Regions from separate parts of the Acidovorax sp. LjRoot129 genome, predicted to be linked through region 3. Evidence: predicted binding sites of a transcription regulator. Region 3 holds the regulator's gene; each other region holds the start of a gene.

Region 1 (3,938 bases), 350 kb from region 3:
GATCCCGCTATGTCATCCGCTAGCACTGACGCGGGTCGCTGTGGAGTTCGAACTGCTATCCGATGCGAACGCTGTGCAGTGCACTGCCACTGTGGAGTCAGTAGGGCCGACAGGCGTGGAGATGGAGGCGCTGACCACCGTGCAGGTGGCACTACTGACTATCTATGACATGTGCAAGGCGGTCGACCGAGGTATGTCTATCCATGGAGTGGGCGTGCTAGAGAAGCACGGAGGCAAATCGGGGAGCTTTGTGGCGGAAAAGTCAAATTGAATCAGCTTTCGGCAAGAACCCCATCTTCCGGGCACCCTTGCGAAACCTAGCATCACCGCTCTCGTTAAAACCCGTCTAGGTGAATGTATCCTCGTATGCGAGCGGTCACTGGATCTATCAAAACGACCCAGTCCGAGGCATGGCGACTCACCAGCGGTAGCCAGCGCAGTGTGGCGGGGGCGTTGGTTTCCCCTGGTTGTAAATTGGTGATGGTGTTGGACGCGGCCGCTTCGATGAGTGCCGCATGCGCCGGGTGCTTGGTACGTAATGAAGCCAAGTCGTGGGATCGCTGCAACACTTGCGGCACACTGAGTGCGTACTCCTGCCACCAGCTAGGCTTCTGACTGGGTTCTATGCCTTGCATCGAGGCTTCAATGCTAGAGATATTTTCTTCAAGGGTTGCAGCAGGCCGTATTCCAATAGTGGGAGGGCGGGAAAAACTCAGGGGCTTTGCCCAGCTGGGAGTGTCGTCAGCTTCAGCCTCGTCAATGTCCGCAACTGACACTACTCGGAAGCGATCAACTTCATATACCAGCGCCACAGGGCGGGCGTAGCTAAGGGTATGTATGCCGTACCCCAAAACCAGTAATTGGATGGCGGCCACCATCGCTAAGTCACGGCGCAATTCGGATTGCGGTTTGGTAGGGTTAAAAACTACCATTGTGAGTAAAGGGCCGCAAACTATATCGACGCTAACAATCAGCCAGAACAACTCAGCACCGCCACTTAGCTGACGTAGCGGCCCCGGAAACCAGAAACCGAAGACCAACAATGCCACGATCGCGACCACTGCAGCCGAAAGCGACAGGTGAAAGGCGGCAGCACGCAAGGCCCTTGTGGCTCGATAGGGCAAAAAATATGTGAAAAAGGAGGCGATGGTCATAAAACACACTCGACACCGATCAATAAGAACCCCTGCGACCAATAATTTAAACTTGCGGCTAAAAAAAAGAGCGCAGAGCGCTCTTTTTACTGCATACCACTAAGCGGTATGCATACTGTGCCGAATTAGAAGCGGCAATTGGCGGGTACGTACTTGTAAAGAGCCGTGCCACCGGTTGGCGCAGCTTGCGTTGCGCCAACGGTGCAGCCCCAAACCACGGGTGCGCCAGAAACCATTGCAGCAGTGGGCAATCCTGTGGTTGCAGAAATACCGCCGCTACCAGGGGTGAGACCGATGAACATAGCGCCCGCACCAGTTGCTGCAGCGTAGTTTATGGTAACGCGGCCCGAACCGATTGCCGGAGCTACAGGAATTGCAGCAATGGACATTCCAGAGACATACTTCGTCGGTGTGAATTGATATCCAAAACCGCCAGCAACTGGCAAAGCAGTACACGGACTCGCACAAGCGGCAATAGCGGTGCCATTGTTTGCTGCATACGTTTCAGTAACGGCCAATTTCGGCGCAGCAGCCAAGCTCAAACCTTCCGTCACACGCGCACGAACGGTGTAGTCCTGATAGGCAGGCAGCGCCACAGCAGCCAAAATACCAATAATCGCTACCACGATCATCAGTTCGATCAGGGTAAAACCTTTTTGCAGGGTACGCTTCATAAAATTCTCCTCGGGGTCGGTTAACAAGTTCGCACCTGTCGAACAGTTCGCCAGGTTGGCTGAAGAGCAGCACATTACGTGCCAGCATGGTGTTAAGCAATCGTTGGAGTTCTTGAGGGCAACCAGGGCAAAACGGCTTCAAACGTCACCTTTTGTGACATTTTTGTTTTGCCATCATTGTCGTTGGAAGTCGGTGGCTACAAATCGAAGATGTCTCCCGCTCGCAACCACCGTATGTCGTGTGCCGTCGCTGCACTGCCCACCGGCGCAGTTTCGAAGCGGCGAATTTCATCCATGATGAGCTCGGTCTCCGAGGGCTTTGTGTGGGTGATGTAGATGGGAAACGCTCGGTCAGTACGCAGCTGGGCGAGTTCTTGGGAAAGCGTGATGGGGGAGAGGTGCAGGCTTCTCGCTGCCAAGCTGCTTTCGCGATTGCTGAATGCGGTTTCGATCACCAGTTGGCATACAGGTCGAGCATTGATCCAGCTCCAGAATGCCGGGTTTCTTTCTGTATCCCCGCTGAAAGCCCACCATCCGGTATTTCCGAGCAGTGCGAATGCAACAGCCGGCACGCTGTGCACCGCAGGTAGCACTTCCAACACGCGCCCATCAATGGTGACCTGCTCCCCCACTGCAATGGGGCGATACCGAAGAAATGGCTGTTCCGCCGTTGGAATGGTGCTGAAGTCCGGCCAGATGACATTGTTAAAAATGTGTGCCTGCAATGCGTCGATGGTCTGCGGCAACGCATGAACTTCAACCGGGATATCACGCAGCGAAGAAACAGCATCTAGCATCAGCGGCAACGCAGCAATGTGGTCTAAATGTGAATGCGTGAGATACACATGATCGATCTTGCGCATCTCTTCCAGCGTCAAGTCACCCACTCCGGTGCCTGCATCGATCAGGAGGTTGTCGCCAATCAGAAAAGACGTCGTGTGGCAGTCTTTGGCGATGGAGCCGGAGCATCCGAGCACACGAACCTTCATAAGATGGCTTTCAGGGTTGATTGACTCAATTACTTGCTGTCGAAATTGGTAGCACCGTCCCAGTTCGGGTCAAATGACTGCTGCCGCAGGCGCTCTACTCGTTGTTCGTACAGGGCGTACAGCGGGCTGCCGGGGTTGTAGTTTTGCAGTCGCACTTGGCAATCGTCACATTGTGCCCACTCCTGCGCTCGGTAGGCAGTGAGGAACTGGCCCCACACTTCCAATTCCAATAATTGCGACTCAACAAACGCGTCGGATTTGGTTAATGGTGAAAAAATGGCCACTGCTTGCGCCTTGCCTTTCACCCGCACTAGATCCAGTTGCTGCCATGAAAACTGCTGCGCCAACAGCTTGGTACTCTCACTCACGACGATGGAAGTGCCATAGTGCTTGGATAGTCCTTCAAGACGGGAGCAGAGATTGACAGCGTCGCCAATTACGGTGTAGCTGCGCCGGAGATTCGAGCCCATGTCTCCCACACACATGCTGCCGGTGTTCAGGCCAATGCCGACACCTATCTCTGGAAGCCCACACACGCGGTGGCTTTCATTAATTTGTGCAATGGCTGCCGCCATTTCGATGGCGGCGGAGACGGCAAGGCGGGCGTGATCAGGGGTGGTTACGGGGGCCCCCCAAAACGCCATTACACAGTCCCCCATGTACTTGTCGATAGTGCCCCTGTGACTGCGGATGACATGTGTTAGCCGACTAAATACGTCGTTGAGCAAGGCCTGCAGTTGCAACGGCTCCATCTGCTCCGACATGGCGGTGAACCCTCGCATGTCGCAGAACATGACAGTCAACTCGCGGTTCGCAGCCTGCATGCTATAGCTCTCCGGCTGTTTAACCATCTCGTTCACCAGTTCCGGAGGAACATAGGTGCCGAAAAGAGCAGCCAGCTCTCGCTTGGAGCGGCTTTCCACAAAATAGCCGTAGACCATGTTGAGTGTGAAAGCCAGCACTGTCATCACGATTGCCGTAGCGAGTGGCATTGCCAAGCCGTGACCGAGGTACAGCCACAAGTTGGCGGTGATCAGCGTGGCGACGCTGCCCAGGCTGAGAAGCACGGCCGAAGTTGCAGAAAGCGCGGGTAGCGCAAACGCCAGCAAAAAACCCGTCGC
Region 2 (3,938 bases), 2.8 Mb from region 3:
AACTGCCACATGCCGGTTCGCCACCAAGGCGCACACGCCAGTGCTGGGCAGGATGTCCTCGACCGCGCAGATGTCGGTCCAGACAAGGTTTTCTTCAGTGCTTATGGGAAGTGCGCTCATGAGAGTTCTACTTTCAGTTATGGATTTGCGCTGCGCGACAGCCGCTGTCGAGTCCGAACCGCCGCGCAGGGTCTTCCTCACGCTGGCGAGCCGGCAAAGCGTCGCAGGGCTGCATCTCACGCCACCTGGGCAATGGGAATGACCTTGGCCGTCACCTGCGAGCGTTCGTTCGCAGTCGCCGGCCGAATCTGGCCGCGCTCCTCCACGAACAGCACGTTTTCATCGGCCTTGTCGCTGTTCACGAACGAGCGGAAGCGCTTGCGCGTTTCGGGGTCGGTCACTGCGGTCTTCCATTCGCACTGGTAGGTGTCCGCCACATGCTGCATCTGGGCTTCAAGCTCGGCGCACAGGCCCAGGCTGTCCTTGATCAGCACGTCCGTGAGGTAGCCGAGGCCGCCTTCGAGGTTCTCGCGCCAAGTGCTGGTGCGCTGCAGCCGGTCGGCCGTGCGCACGTAGAACATCAGCACCCGGTCGATCATGCGCACCAGGTCTTCCTTGGTGAGGTCGGACGCGAACAGCTCGGCGTGGCGCGGCTTCATGCCGCCGTTGCCGCAGATGTAGAGGTTCCAGCCCTTTTCGGTGGCGATGATGCCGATGTCCTTGCCCTGCGCTTCGGCGCATTCACGTGTGCAGCCGGACACGCCGAACTTGATCTTGTGCGGCGAGCGCAGGCCCTTGTAGCGGTGCTCCAGCTCTACCGCCAGGCCCACGCTGTCGCCCACACCGTAGCGGCACCAGGTCGAGCCCACGCAGCTCTTGACCGTGCGCAGCGACTTGCCATACGCATGGCCCGACTCGAAGCCGGCGGCGATCAGCTCCTCCCAGATGGTGGGCAGTTGCTCGACGCGCGCACCGAACAGGTCCACCCGCTGGCCGCCCGTGACCTTGGTGTACAGGCCGTACTTCTTGGCCACCTGGCCCACGGCGATAAGCCCGTCGGGCGTGACCTCACCACCGGGCATGCGCGGCACCACCGAATAGGTGCCGTCTTTCTGGATGTTGCCCAGGTAGTAATCGTTGCTGTCTTGCAGGCCCGCCAGCTCCTTCTTGAGCACGAACTCGTTCCAGCACGAAGCGAACACGCTGGCCGCCACGGGCTTGCAGATGTCGCAGCCCAGGCCCTTGCCGTGCATGGCCAGCAGGTCGTCGAAGCTCTTGATCTCGCCCACCCGCACCAGGTGGTAGATCTCCTGGCGCGAATACGCGAAGTGCTCGCAGATGTGGTTGTTCACGGCCATGCCGCGGCGCGACATTTCCATCTTCATGACCTGCGTGACCAGGGGGACGCAGCCGCCGCAGGTGGCACCCGCCTTGGTGCAGGCCTTCATCTCTGCAATGGTGCAGGCGCCCTCGCCCACCGCGGCGCAGATGGCGCCCTTGGTGACGTTGTTGCACGAGCAGATCTGCGCTGCATCGGGCAACGCTTCCACGCCCAGGCCGGGTTTGGCCTTGCCGTCGCTGGACGGGAAGATCAGGAACTCGGGGTCTTCAGGCAGCGCGATGCCGTTCAGGGCCATTTGCAACAGCGTGCCGTATTCGGTGGCATCGCCGATCAGCACGGCACCCAGCAGCTGTTTGCCGTCCTCACTGATCACGATCTTCTTGTAGATCTGGCGGCGCTCATCCACGTACTGGCAGGTGCGGCTGTGCGGCGTTTTCGCATGCGCATCGCCGATGCTGGCTACATCCACGCCCATGAGCTTGAGCTTGGTGCTCATGTCCGCGCCGACAAAGGCGGCGTCGGCGTCGCCTGCGATGTGGCGGGCGGCTACACGGGCCATGTCGTAGCCGGGCGCCACCAGGCCGAAGGTCTGCTCGTTCCACGACGCGCATTCGCCGATGGCATACACGTCGTGGTCGCTTGTGCGGCAAGCACTGTCGATGGCCACGCCACCGCGCGGGCCCACGGCCAGCAGGGACTGGCGGGCCAGGTCATCGCGGGGGCGGATGCCGGCGGAGAACACGATCATGTCGGTCTCCAGCCAGGTGCCGTCGGCAAAGACCATGCGGTGGCGCGCGCGGGCGCCATCGGTGATCTCCTGCGTGTTGCGGCCAGTGTGCACCTGCACGCCCAGTTCCTCGATCTTGGCACGCAGCACGCGGCCGCCGCCTTCGTCTACCTGCACGGCCATGAGCCGCGGGGCGAACTCGACCACATGGGTTTCGAGGCCCATGTCGCGCAGCGCCTTGGCGCACTCCAGGCCCAGCAGGCCGCCGCCCACGACCACGCCGGTCTTCGACTTGGCGCCCGAGGCCTGCATGGCCTCCAGGTCTTCGATGGTCCGGTAGACGAAGCAGTGGTCGCGGTCGCGCCCGGGCACCTGGGGCACAAAGGGGTTGGAGCCGGTAGCCAGCACCAGCTTGTCGTAGGGCAGCACCTCGCCATCGGCCGTGGTCACGGTGCGGATGCGGCGGTCCACCGATGCCGCGCGAGAAGCAAGGCGCAGCGTGAAGCCGGTGCGATCGAAGAAGCCGGGCTCGACCAGGGAGAGTTCGTCGGCCGAAGTGCCGCTGAAGAAGGCGGACAGGTGCACCCGGTCGTAGGCGGCGCGTGGCTCTTCGCACAACACGGTGACTTCGGCACCGGTGATGCCGGTCTCGGCCAGGCTTTCGAGGAACTTGTGGCCGACCATTCCGTGGCCGATGAGAACAATTTTCATGATCGTGGTCCTGCAATGACCCGAGTGCCTGGAGGGCTCGAAGCAGGATGATGTGCATTGCGGACCTGAGAGGCCGGCACTGCACTTCACCCTCCGCGGAACACGGGTGTGGTTGGAACAGCCAGGCGTGCGGCACCGATGCCGTGGTTCGCCCGGGTTCCGCCATCATTAGCGGAGGGATGTTTTCGGTCCACAGGCAGCTTTACCGGCGGAGCTGCAGGTGTTATCGCAATATCCATGCCGAGCCGATACGGTGCTGTAGAACGCTCTCAAAAGGTCTCCGCCACTAAGCCTGCACAGTTGTACGCCTCGCGGCTGCGGAATCGCATCAATGCGGTGCAGGGCATCACCAAGTTAGGGCGAGTGGTCCACCCGCGATTCCATAGCTCGATCTACCTGCAGCTGGTTGCAGTAAAGGCGGCGCGAGAAACCCTCTCGCGGCTGCATTTCTTTGGCCCCGATATGCTGCTCCGCACACGCCCTACCGCGTTACCGGTGCAATTTTTCGTTTCTCCACAGCTATATGACCCACATCCTCAGAAAGAACCGGTAGCCTGTGCGCAACCACGTTAATAAGCGAGACCATCAGCATGACGGAACGCAGAGCCACCACGGACAGACGCAGCGGCAACGATCGCAGGCAGGAAGAACAGGGCCCACCCACCAACTACGAGCGGAGGCGCACGGTGGAAGCTAGGCAGCCAGAGCTCACCGAGCTGCATTTGAGCGAAGAAGAACTTAAAGAATTGGGGTTCACCCAAGAACAGCCTGCGCCGAAGGCGCCCGGTTGAGGAACACCACAGCGCAGCAGCCAACGCCCATGCGCCCGCGTTCAGGCAGACGCTCAGTGTTCTGGCTCGCGCGCCATCACAACCCGGTGCGCCACCATGTCCAGCGCGGGCCGGGTGTTGCCCTGCTTGTCAGTCCAGACTTTTGGCACCAAGCTGCCCGCAATAGCGACTGAGTCACCGTCGCGCAGATGGTGAAGGGCTGAACGCACGTCCGTATCAAACGCAATCACGTTCACGAACAGGGTTTCACCCTCCGCAGTATTCGCACGCACCTTGGCGACACTGAAGAGCTTCCCGGCTTTGTCAGTGCGCTGTTCGGCGTCTCCGTACAGGCGTCCCGCGACTAATCCATCGATCATGTGAGTCC
Region 3 (3,938 bases):
ATCGTCTACAACAACCTCACCGACGTGTTCACCGTGGACGGCCAGCGCAAATCGTCGACCAACGCTGCTGGCGATGCGCCAGCCCCCGGCAGCCGGGTGCGCGCGGTGCTTGCACCCAAAGACCCGCCACCCGGCGCGGCCGCTCCCGAGGCAAATCCCGCCACGCCAGCGCCAGTGCTGCGCCCCAGCAATAGTCTCAGCGGTGGCTCCAAGTGAGCGCGCAGCCTGCCCATTCCGGCCCAGACTCGCAGGCCGGCAGCCGGCTTGAGGTGCAGCACCTCGCCAAGTCCTATGGCAGCCGCAAGGTCGTCAAGGACGTGTCGCTGGTCGTGCAAAAGGGCGAGGTCGTGGGGCTTCTGGGCCCCAACGGCGCCGGCAAGACCACCTCGTTCTACATGATCGTGGGCCTGGTGCGCAGCGACGCGGGCGACATCCGCATCGACGGCCAGTCGGTTGCCCACATGCCCATCCACCGCCGCTCGCGGCTGGGCCTGTCCTACCTGCCGCAAGAGGCGTCCATCTTCCGCAAGCTCTCAGTCGAAGAAAACGTGCGCGCCGTGCTTGAGCTGCAGCGCGGCGACGACGGCCAGCCGCTGGCGCGGGAGGCCATCGAAGACCGCCTCACGGCCCTGCTGCAAGAGCTTCGCGTAGACCATCTGCGCGCCTCGCCCGCCATGGCCCTGTCGGGCGGCGAGCGCCGCCGCGTGGAGATCGCGCGGGCGCTGGCCACCCAGCCGCGTTTCATCCTGCTGGACGAGCCGTTTGCCGGCATCGACCCCATCGCGGTGATCGAGATCCAGCGCATCATCGGTTTCCTCAAGGCGCGCGGCATCGGCGTGCTCATCACCGACCACAACGTGCGCGAGACGCTGGGCATCTGCGACCACGCCTTCATCATCAGCGACGGCCATGTGCTGGCGCAGGGCACCCCTTCCGAAATCGTCGACAACGCCGAAGTGCGCCGGGTGTACCTGGGCGAGCACTTCAGGATGTGACGGCATGGTGCCCACGCATGTTCATCGGGTGAAATCGCTGCCCAGCGGTGGCGGCTGGCCCGACAGCCGTCTCCACCGTCCGCCCGCATTCGAAACCGCATGAAGCCCGGTCTTTCGCTGCGCGTCTCGCAGCATCTTGCGCTGACGCCCCAACTGCAGCAATCCATCCGCCTGCTGCAGCTGTCCACGCTCGAGCTCTCGCAGGAAGTCGAGCAGATGCTCGACGAAAACCCGTTTCTGGAGCGCACCGCCGAAGAGGCGCCGCGCGAAGAGTTTGGCCTGGAGGCCGAGAACACGCCCGCACAGGCCGATGACTACAGTGTGGACGATGCTATTTTTTCAGGAGCTGTCAGCGCAAGTACAACAAGCGCTGAAGGCCAAAATGAGGCCGAAACCCCGCCTGCAGGCGGTGACGAGCCCGACTGGAGCGGCGACGGCACCGTCGAGATGGCGCCCAACGATGCCGAGTGGGGCGGCGATGCGCCCGCGCGCAACCGCAACGACTCCGAGGGCGACGAGGCCGACGCCACCGAACTCGCCCGCTCGCACGAATCCCTGACCGCTTTTTTGCACCGCCAGGCGCTGTCGCTGCGGCTGTCCGAGGTGGACTGCGCTGCGCTGCGTTTCCTCATCGAATCGCTGAACGACGACGGGTACCTGGAAGACCCGCTCGAAGAGCTGGCCGCGGCCCTGGCCGGCCCTGAAGACCTGGAGCAGATCGAAGAACTGGTGCACCGGTTCACCGTGGCCCTGCGCCTGCTGCAGAGCTTGGAGCCGGTGGGCGTGGGCGCGCGCAACCTGGCCGAGTGCCTCACGCTGCAGCTCAAGGCGCTGGACGCTGACGAAGAGGGCGACCCCGACGTCGTGCAGACGGCGCTGGCCATCTGCAAGCAGCCGCTGGAGATGCTGGCCCGGCGCGACGTGCGCCGCCTCACCCTGCTGTGCAGTGACGGCGGAGCCAGTGGCGAGGAGCGCACCCGCGCCGCCATGTCGCTGATTGCCCGGCTGGAGCCACGCCCGGGCCGCAAGTTCGTGGACGTGGAGCGCAACATCATCGTGCCCGACGTGATCGTGCGCAAAGCCGGGCGCGCCAACGGCCGCGACGGCCAGCACAACTTCATCGTGGCGCTGAACCCCGACGTGATGCCCCGCCTGCGAGTGCACGACATCTACGCCGGCGCGCTGCGCGGCCACAAAGGCGGCGAAGGCCACCAGGGCATGCAGCAGCGCCTGCAAGAGGCGCGCTGGTTCATCAAGAACATCCAGCAGCGCTTCGACACCATCCTGCGGGTCTCGCGCGCCATCGTCGAGCGGCAAAAGAACTTCTTCACCCACGGTGAGCTGGCCATGCGCCCGCTGGTGCTGCGCGACATTGCCGACGAGCTGGGCCTGCACGAATCGACCATCAGCCGCGTGACCACGGCCAAGTACATGTCGACGCCCATCGGCACCTACGAACTCAAGTATTTCTTTGGCTCAGGCCTGGGCACCGAGACGGGCGGCAATGCATCGAGCACGGCCGTGCGCGCGCTGATCAAGCAGTTTGTCGCGGCGGAGAGCGCGACCAAACCGCTGTCGGACAGCCAGATTGCCGAAATGCTCAAGGAACAAGGCATCGAATGCGCGCGCCGCACCGTGGCCAAATACCGCGAGGCGCTCAAGATCGCGCCGGCCAACCTGCGCAAGGCGCTGTAAGGGGCGAGGCAGGGGCCAGGGCCCAGAGCGGCGCTTTCGCCTGCTCAGGTTGTGGCGAGCGCTGCGCTACTTGCGCGCCATAAACACCGCGTCATACGCCTGCGGCGTAAACCCCGAGATCTTCTGCCCCTGGGTCAGCAACACCGGGATGCCGCGCACGCCCAGCTGGCTGAAGGCGGTTTTGCCCGCCGGGGTGTCGATGTCCAGTTCGCGGTACGCAATGCCTTTGCCCGCCATGTATGCCTTGGCGGCAGTGCAGTAGCCACACCACTTGGCCATATAGAGCACCACCTCCCCACGTGCCTGGGCGACTGGGGCGACCGGGGCGGCCCCCGGTGCTGGAGCGGCGCCCGGCACCACGCTCACGGGCAGGCTCTCGAGTTTCAACGTCTTCTCGACCGTGCCTGTCACCGGCGGCTTGTCGCTGTAGACCACGCGGCCGTCCGCGCCCACGGATTTGTAGAGCGTTTGCGCGCTGGCGGACCCCAGGCAGGCGGCCAGCAAGGATGCGATGAGCAGCAGGCTCGGGACGAAGGGGCGCATGGACAGCTCCGGTGAAATCGGTTGGCCCAGAGCATAAGGGAGCGCATGGGGCGCAGTACCGCGCCCATCGTTGTGCCGCGTGCCGGCCCCCATGGTCGCCTGTTCAGTCGGCCTGGGTGCTGGTGCCCGGGCTCGTCTTCTGGTCCACCACCTTGGTGGTGACCACCGACACCGGGTCGCTGGCAGGAAAACTCTCTTCCACCGCGCTGTCCAGCGCAGACTCGCTCACGTGCTGCACTTCCACGGTCTGCGGTGGGGATTCCGCGGTGTCTTTGCTGGGTTTGGGGTGCACCGCGGCGGTGGGGAAGGGCCAGGGGGTCTGGTTCATGGGAGGCTCCTTGCAGGGCAGAACAACAGGGTTCGATTCACCGTAGCGCGCGGCGTGGAGCGGGGCTGTAGGACGGTGGCACCAGCGCGAGGAGCCCGTCAACAGGGCCACGGGCCGCTGCGACGCCCAACGGGCGGCGCGCCGGCCCTCCGCAGTCAGACCACCGCGTTCGTCGGTGCGGCGGGGCCGCTCGTCGCCGCAAAAACGCGGCGTGGCAGCAGGCGACACCGCATCCCGCGCCGCGTCGCAGCCCGTTGGGCAGTCCTCCCCTCGCCGCCAGATCCTCGGGGACTTTTCCTACACAGCGTGTTTTTCCACGGTACAGAAGATGGAACGCATTGAAAGGACTGCCATGCTTGCAATGAACTACCGCGGCC
Region 4 (3,938 bases), 4.7 Mb from region 3:
AAACCGTTGGCTTCCAGCGCGGAGCCGGCGTTGAAGCCGAACCAGCCCACCCACAGCAGCGAGGCACCAACCATGGTCAGCGTCAGGCTGTGAGGCGCCATGGCTTCCTTGCCGTAGCCGATGCGCTTGCCCACCATGAACGCGCCCACCAGGCCTGCCACAGCGGCGTTGATGTGCACCACGGTACCGCCAGCAAAGTCCAGCGCGCCAGATTGCCAGATGTAGCCGGCCGTAGCGTTGACCTTGTCCACCACTTCTTTGCTGGTGTAAGCGTCAGGGCCGGCCCAGAACCACACCATGTGGGCGATCGGCAGGTAGCTGAAGGTGAACCACAGCACCATGAACATCATGACGGCGCTGAACTTGATGCGCTCTGCGAACGCACCCACGATCAGGGCGCAGGTGATGCCGGCGAACGTGGCCTGGAAGGCGGCAAACACCACTTCAGGAATCACGACACCCTTGCTGAACGTGGCAGCGTTGGCAAACGTGCCCGCAGCGTTGTCCCAGATGCCCTTCATGAACAGGCGGTCAAAGCCACCGATGAAGGCGCCGCCTTCGGTGAAGGCCAGGCTGTAGCCGTAGACGAACCACAGCACGACGATCAGCGAGAACGTGACCATCACTTGCATCAGCACGGACAGCATGTTCTTGCTGCGCACCAGGCCGCCGTAGAACAGGGCCAGGCCGGGCAGGACCATCAGGATCACGAGGATGGTCGAGGTCATCATCCAGGCGGTGTCACCCTTGTTGGGGACGGGAGCAGGTGCAGCTTCGGCAGCGGCCGGGGCGGCAGCCGCTGCAGCAGCGGGTGCTGGCGCAGCTGCAGGAGCGGGGGCCTCAGCGGCCGGCGCGGCGGCGGCTGCCGGCGCGGTGGCAGCCGCTTCGGGGGTGGCGGGTGCCTGGGCCAGGGACAGGTTGCCCATGGTCAGCAGACCCAGCCCCAGGATGAAGGAAGCAATCAGTTTTTTCATGGCGTTCTTCTCTTGTGTCTGATGCGGCCGGCCCTTACAGGGCTTCCTTGCCGGTTTCGCCGGTACGGATGCGCACCACCTGCTCCAGGTGGGTCACGAAGATCTTGCCGTCGCCGATCTTGCCGGTGCGGGCTGCGTTTTCAATGGACTCGATCACGCGGTCCACCAGGTCGTCGGCCACAGCGGCTTCGATCTTGACCTTGGGCAGGAAGTCGACCACGTACTCCGCGCCGCGGTACAGCTCGGTGTGGCCCTTTTGGCGGCCGAAGCCCTTGACTTCAGTGACCGTGATGCCTTGCACGCCGATGTCCGAGAGCGCTTCGCGCACCTCGTCGAGCTTGAAGGGCTTGATGATGGCTGTCACCATTTTCATTTTTTGGTTCCTCCGACAACGGGCGCACGCGGCGCCCATTGAGACTGGCTTACAGGGTTTTGGTGAGCGTGACGATCACGCGCGACTTGTTCACATGGCCGAAGAAGGCCTTCTTGTTGGCGCCCACCACGGCAGCGCCCAGCGAGACGCCGCTGCCGAAGTCATACGCGCCGCCCAGGCTGTAGTCGACGTAGTTGGGCACGCCCGTGTCCTTGATGTCGCTGGCAAAGCGGGTGAAACCCACCGAAGCCTTCAGCGTGATGCTGGGCGCGACTTCCTGGGCGAACGCCAGGTTCAGGTAGCCGGTGTTGGTGCCCTTGCGGCCCGAGCCTGCCTTGGCGCCAGCCCAGCCGAAGTAGTCCTTGGAGATGGTGTGCGAGTACTTGGCGGTCAGCGGGCCCAGGGTGGCCGCGCCGTACAGCTCGGTGGTGTTGCCGTTGGCGTTGCCGGGGTAGATGTAGGTCAGTGCGCCCACGTCAAAGTCCGCGCCCGCGGCCTTGAACTTGTAGCCACCGTACAGGTCGGCTTCGAGCGAGTTGTTGGCCAGCCAGTCGACGCTGGAGTTCCAGTTGCCCACGTACCAGCCGGAGTCGCCGAAGGCGTAGTCAAAGCCGCCTTGCAGCGCGGGCTTGACGGCCTTGGCCTTGGAGGCGTCCTGGTCCTGGCCACGGAACTTGTAGTTGGTGGTCAGGCTGACGTTGCCCGTGAGCTGGGCGCTCGCCAGCATGGGAAGGGTTGCGACAAGGGCAACGCCCAGGGTCTTGATGATGGCGCGGGTCATGTTTCCTCCGGTTGGACAAATAGGGACGAGCGCTTTAAGCACGGACCGTGCCATTGGCCTTCGACCGCGTGCCGCGCAGTTGCTTCGCGTTACAACGATCCCCCGGTACAGTGGCGGTCTGCCCTCGGCGGCCTGGCGCACTTGATTGGTGCAAAACGCTTGGTCCGCGCATCAAAAAAACATAAAACGCACCCATCTGGGGAGAAACCGCTTCATGAGTCTTGCTTTGGTGCAAAGCCGCGCCCTTCTGGGGCTGCAGGCCCCGTCTGTCACGGTCGAAGTGCATCTGGCCAATGGCCTGCCCAGCTTCACCCTGGTGGGCCTGGCCGAGGTGGAAGTCAAGGAAGCGCGCGAGCGGGTGCGGTCGGCGCTGCAGAACGCGGGGCTGGAGTTTCCCCACAACAAACGCATCACCGTGAACCTCGCGCCAGCGGATCTGCCCAAGGATTCCGGCCGTTTCGATCTGCCGATTGCCATGGGCATCCTTGCGGCCAGCGGGCAAGTCGACGGCGCCCGGCTGGCGGGGTATGAGTTTGCGGGCGAGCTGTCGCTGTCGGGCGAACTGCGCCCCGTGCGCGGTGCGCTGGCCACCAGCCTGGCGCTGCAGGCGCAGCAGATCAATGTGCAGCTCGTGCTGCCCCCGGGCAGCGCCGAAGAAGCCGCGCTGGTGCCCGACGCACAGGTGGTGCGTGCCCGCCACCTGCTCGACGTGGTGCGCGCTTTTTTGCCGCCGGGCAGCACCGCTGGGGGCGATGCAGACGTGGCCAACGATGGCTGGACCCGTCTGCAGCCCACGCCGCTGACGGCCCGCACCGCCGGCCCCGACATGGCCGACGTGAAGGGCCAGGCCACGGCCAAACGCGCACTGGAGATCGCGGCGGCTGGAGGTCACAGTGCCCTGATGGCCGGCCCGCCCGGTTCGGGCAAGTCGATGCTGGCGCTGCGTTTTGCCGGCCTGCTGCCCGCGATGACGGTGCAGGAAGCACTGGAAAGCGCCGCGATTGCGAGCCTGGCTGGGCGCTTTCGGCCCGAGCTGTGGGGCCAGCGGCCGACCGGGTCGCCGCACCATACGGCGAGCGCGGTAGCGCTGGTCGGCGGGGGCTCGCCGCCCAAGCCCGGGGAGATCTCCTTGGCCCATCACGGCGTGTTGTTCTTGGATGAGCTCCCCGAGTTTCCCCGCGCGGCATTAGAAGCCTTGCGCGAGCCGCTGGAGACCGGCCACATCACCATTTCGCGCGCCGCGCAGCGCGCGGATTTTCCGGCGCGTTTTCAGATGATTGCGGCGATGAACCCCTGCCCCTGCGGCTTTCTGGGCTCCACGCAGCGCGCCTGCCGCTGCACGCCGGACCAGGTCAGCCGCTACCAGGGCAAGCTCAGCGGGCCGCTGCTGGACCGCATCGACCTGCATGTGGAGGTGCCCGCACTGCCCGCTGAACAGCTGGTGCAAACCCCGCCCGGCGAATCGACCAGCGCCATCCGCGCCCGGGTGGAGCATGCCCGGGCTATCGCACTGGCGCGGCAGGGCAAGACCAACCAGGCGCTGCAGGGCCAGGAGATAGACACCCATCTGCAGCTGGACGACAGCGCCGCGAAGTTTCTCAACACGGCCGCCGCCCGCCTGGGCTGGTCGGCGCGCAGCACGCACCGCGCCCTCAAGGTCGCGCGCACCATTGCCGACCTGGCAGGCGCGCCCACCACCGAGGTGAGCCACGTGGCCGAAGCCGTGCAGTACCGCCGCGTGCTGCGCAGCCCGGTTTGACCCGCCGCAGCCTTTTCACACCAACACTACAAAAACAATAGCAATAAGTGC

Evidence for each region. Region 3 encodes sigma-54, which starts transcription at its own class of promoters, with help from an activator protein. Its sites were predicted from a motif close to TGGCANGNAANCTGCTTT; they were not measured.
Region 1: ACSQ3Q_RS24295 (pilin) is a predicted target of sigma-54. The motif match lies at 1,895-1,912, and genes of this name have one in related genera.
Region 2: nirB (nitrite reductase large subunit NirB) is a predicted target of sigma-54. The motif match lies at 3,006-3,023, and genes of this name have one in related genera.
Region 4: ACSQ3Q_RS01365 (TorF family putative porin) is a predicted target of sigma-54. The motif match lies at 2,164-2,181, and genes of this name have one in related genera.

Annotation. Positions count from the first base shown of each region.
Region 1 covers NZ_CAXUSE020000001.1:5,310,276-5,314,213, forward strand. The annotation lists gene moaC (cyclic pyranopterin monophosphate synthase MoaC) at 1-271, shown strand, start outside; gene ACSQ3Q_RS24290 (TfpX/TfpZ family type IV pilin accessory protein) at 336-1,154, opposite strand; gene ACSQ3Q_RS24295 (pilin) at 1,280-1,828, opposite strand; gene ACSQ3Q_RS24300 (MBL fold metallo-hydrolase) at 2,026-2,817, opposite strand; gene ACSQ3Q_RS24305 (CHASE2 domain-containing protein) at 2,847-3,938, opposite strand, start outside.
Region 2 covers NZ_CAXUSE020000001.1:2,201,904-2,205,841, reverse strand. The annotation lists gene nirD (nitrite reductase small subunit NirD) at 1-120, opposite strand, end outside; gene nirB (nitrite reductase large subunit NirB) at 237-2,780, opposite strand; gene ACSQ3Q_RS10095 (single-stranded DNA-binding protein) at 3,625-3,930, opposite strand.
Region 3 covers NZ_CAXUSE020000001.1:4,955,819-4,959,756, reverse strand. The annotation lists gene lptA (lipopolysaccharide transport periplasmic protein LptA) at 1-216, shown strand, start outside; gene lptB (LPS export ABC transporter ATP-binding protein) at 213-995, shown strand; gene ACSQ3Q_RS22695 (RNA polymerase factor sigma-54) at 1,095-2,690, shown strand; gene ACSQ3Q_RS22690 (glutaredoxin domain-containing protein) at 2,757-3,233, opposite strand; gene ACSQ3Q_RS22685 (hypothetical protein) at 3,337-3,561, opposite strand; gene ACSQ3Q_RS22680 (zinc-dependent alcohol dehydrogenase) at 3,914-3,938, shown strand, end outside.
Region 4 covers NZ_CAXUSE020000001.1:290,705-294,642, reverse strand. The annotation lists gene amt (ammonium transporter) at 1-974, opposite strand, end outside; gene glnK (P-II family nitrogen regulator) at 1,009-1,347, opposite strand; gene ACSQ3Q_RS01365 (TorF family putative porin) at 1,397-2,128, opposite strand; gene ACSQ3Q_RS01360 (YifB family Mg chelatase-like AAA ATPase) at 2,343-3,887, shown strand.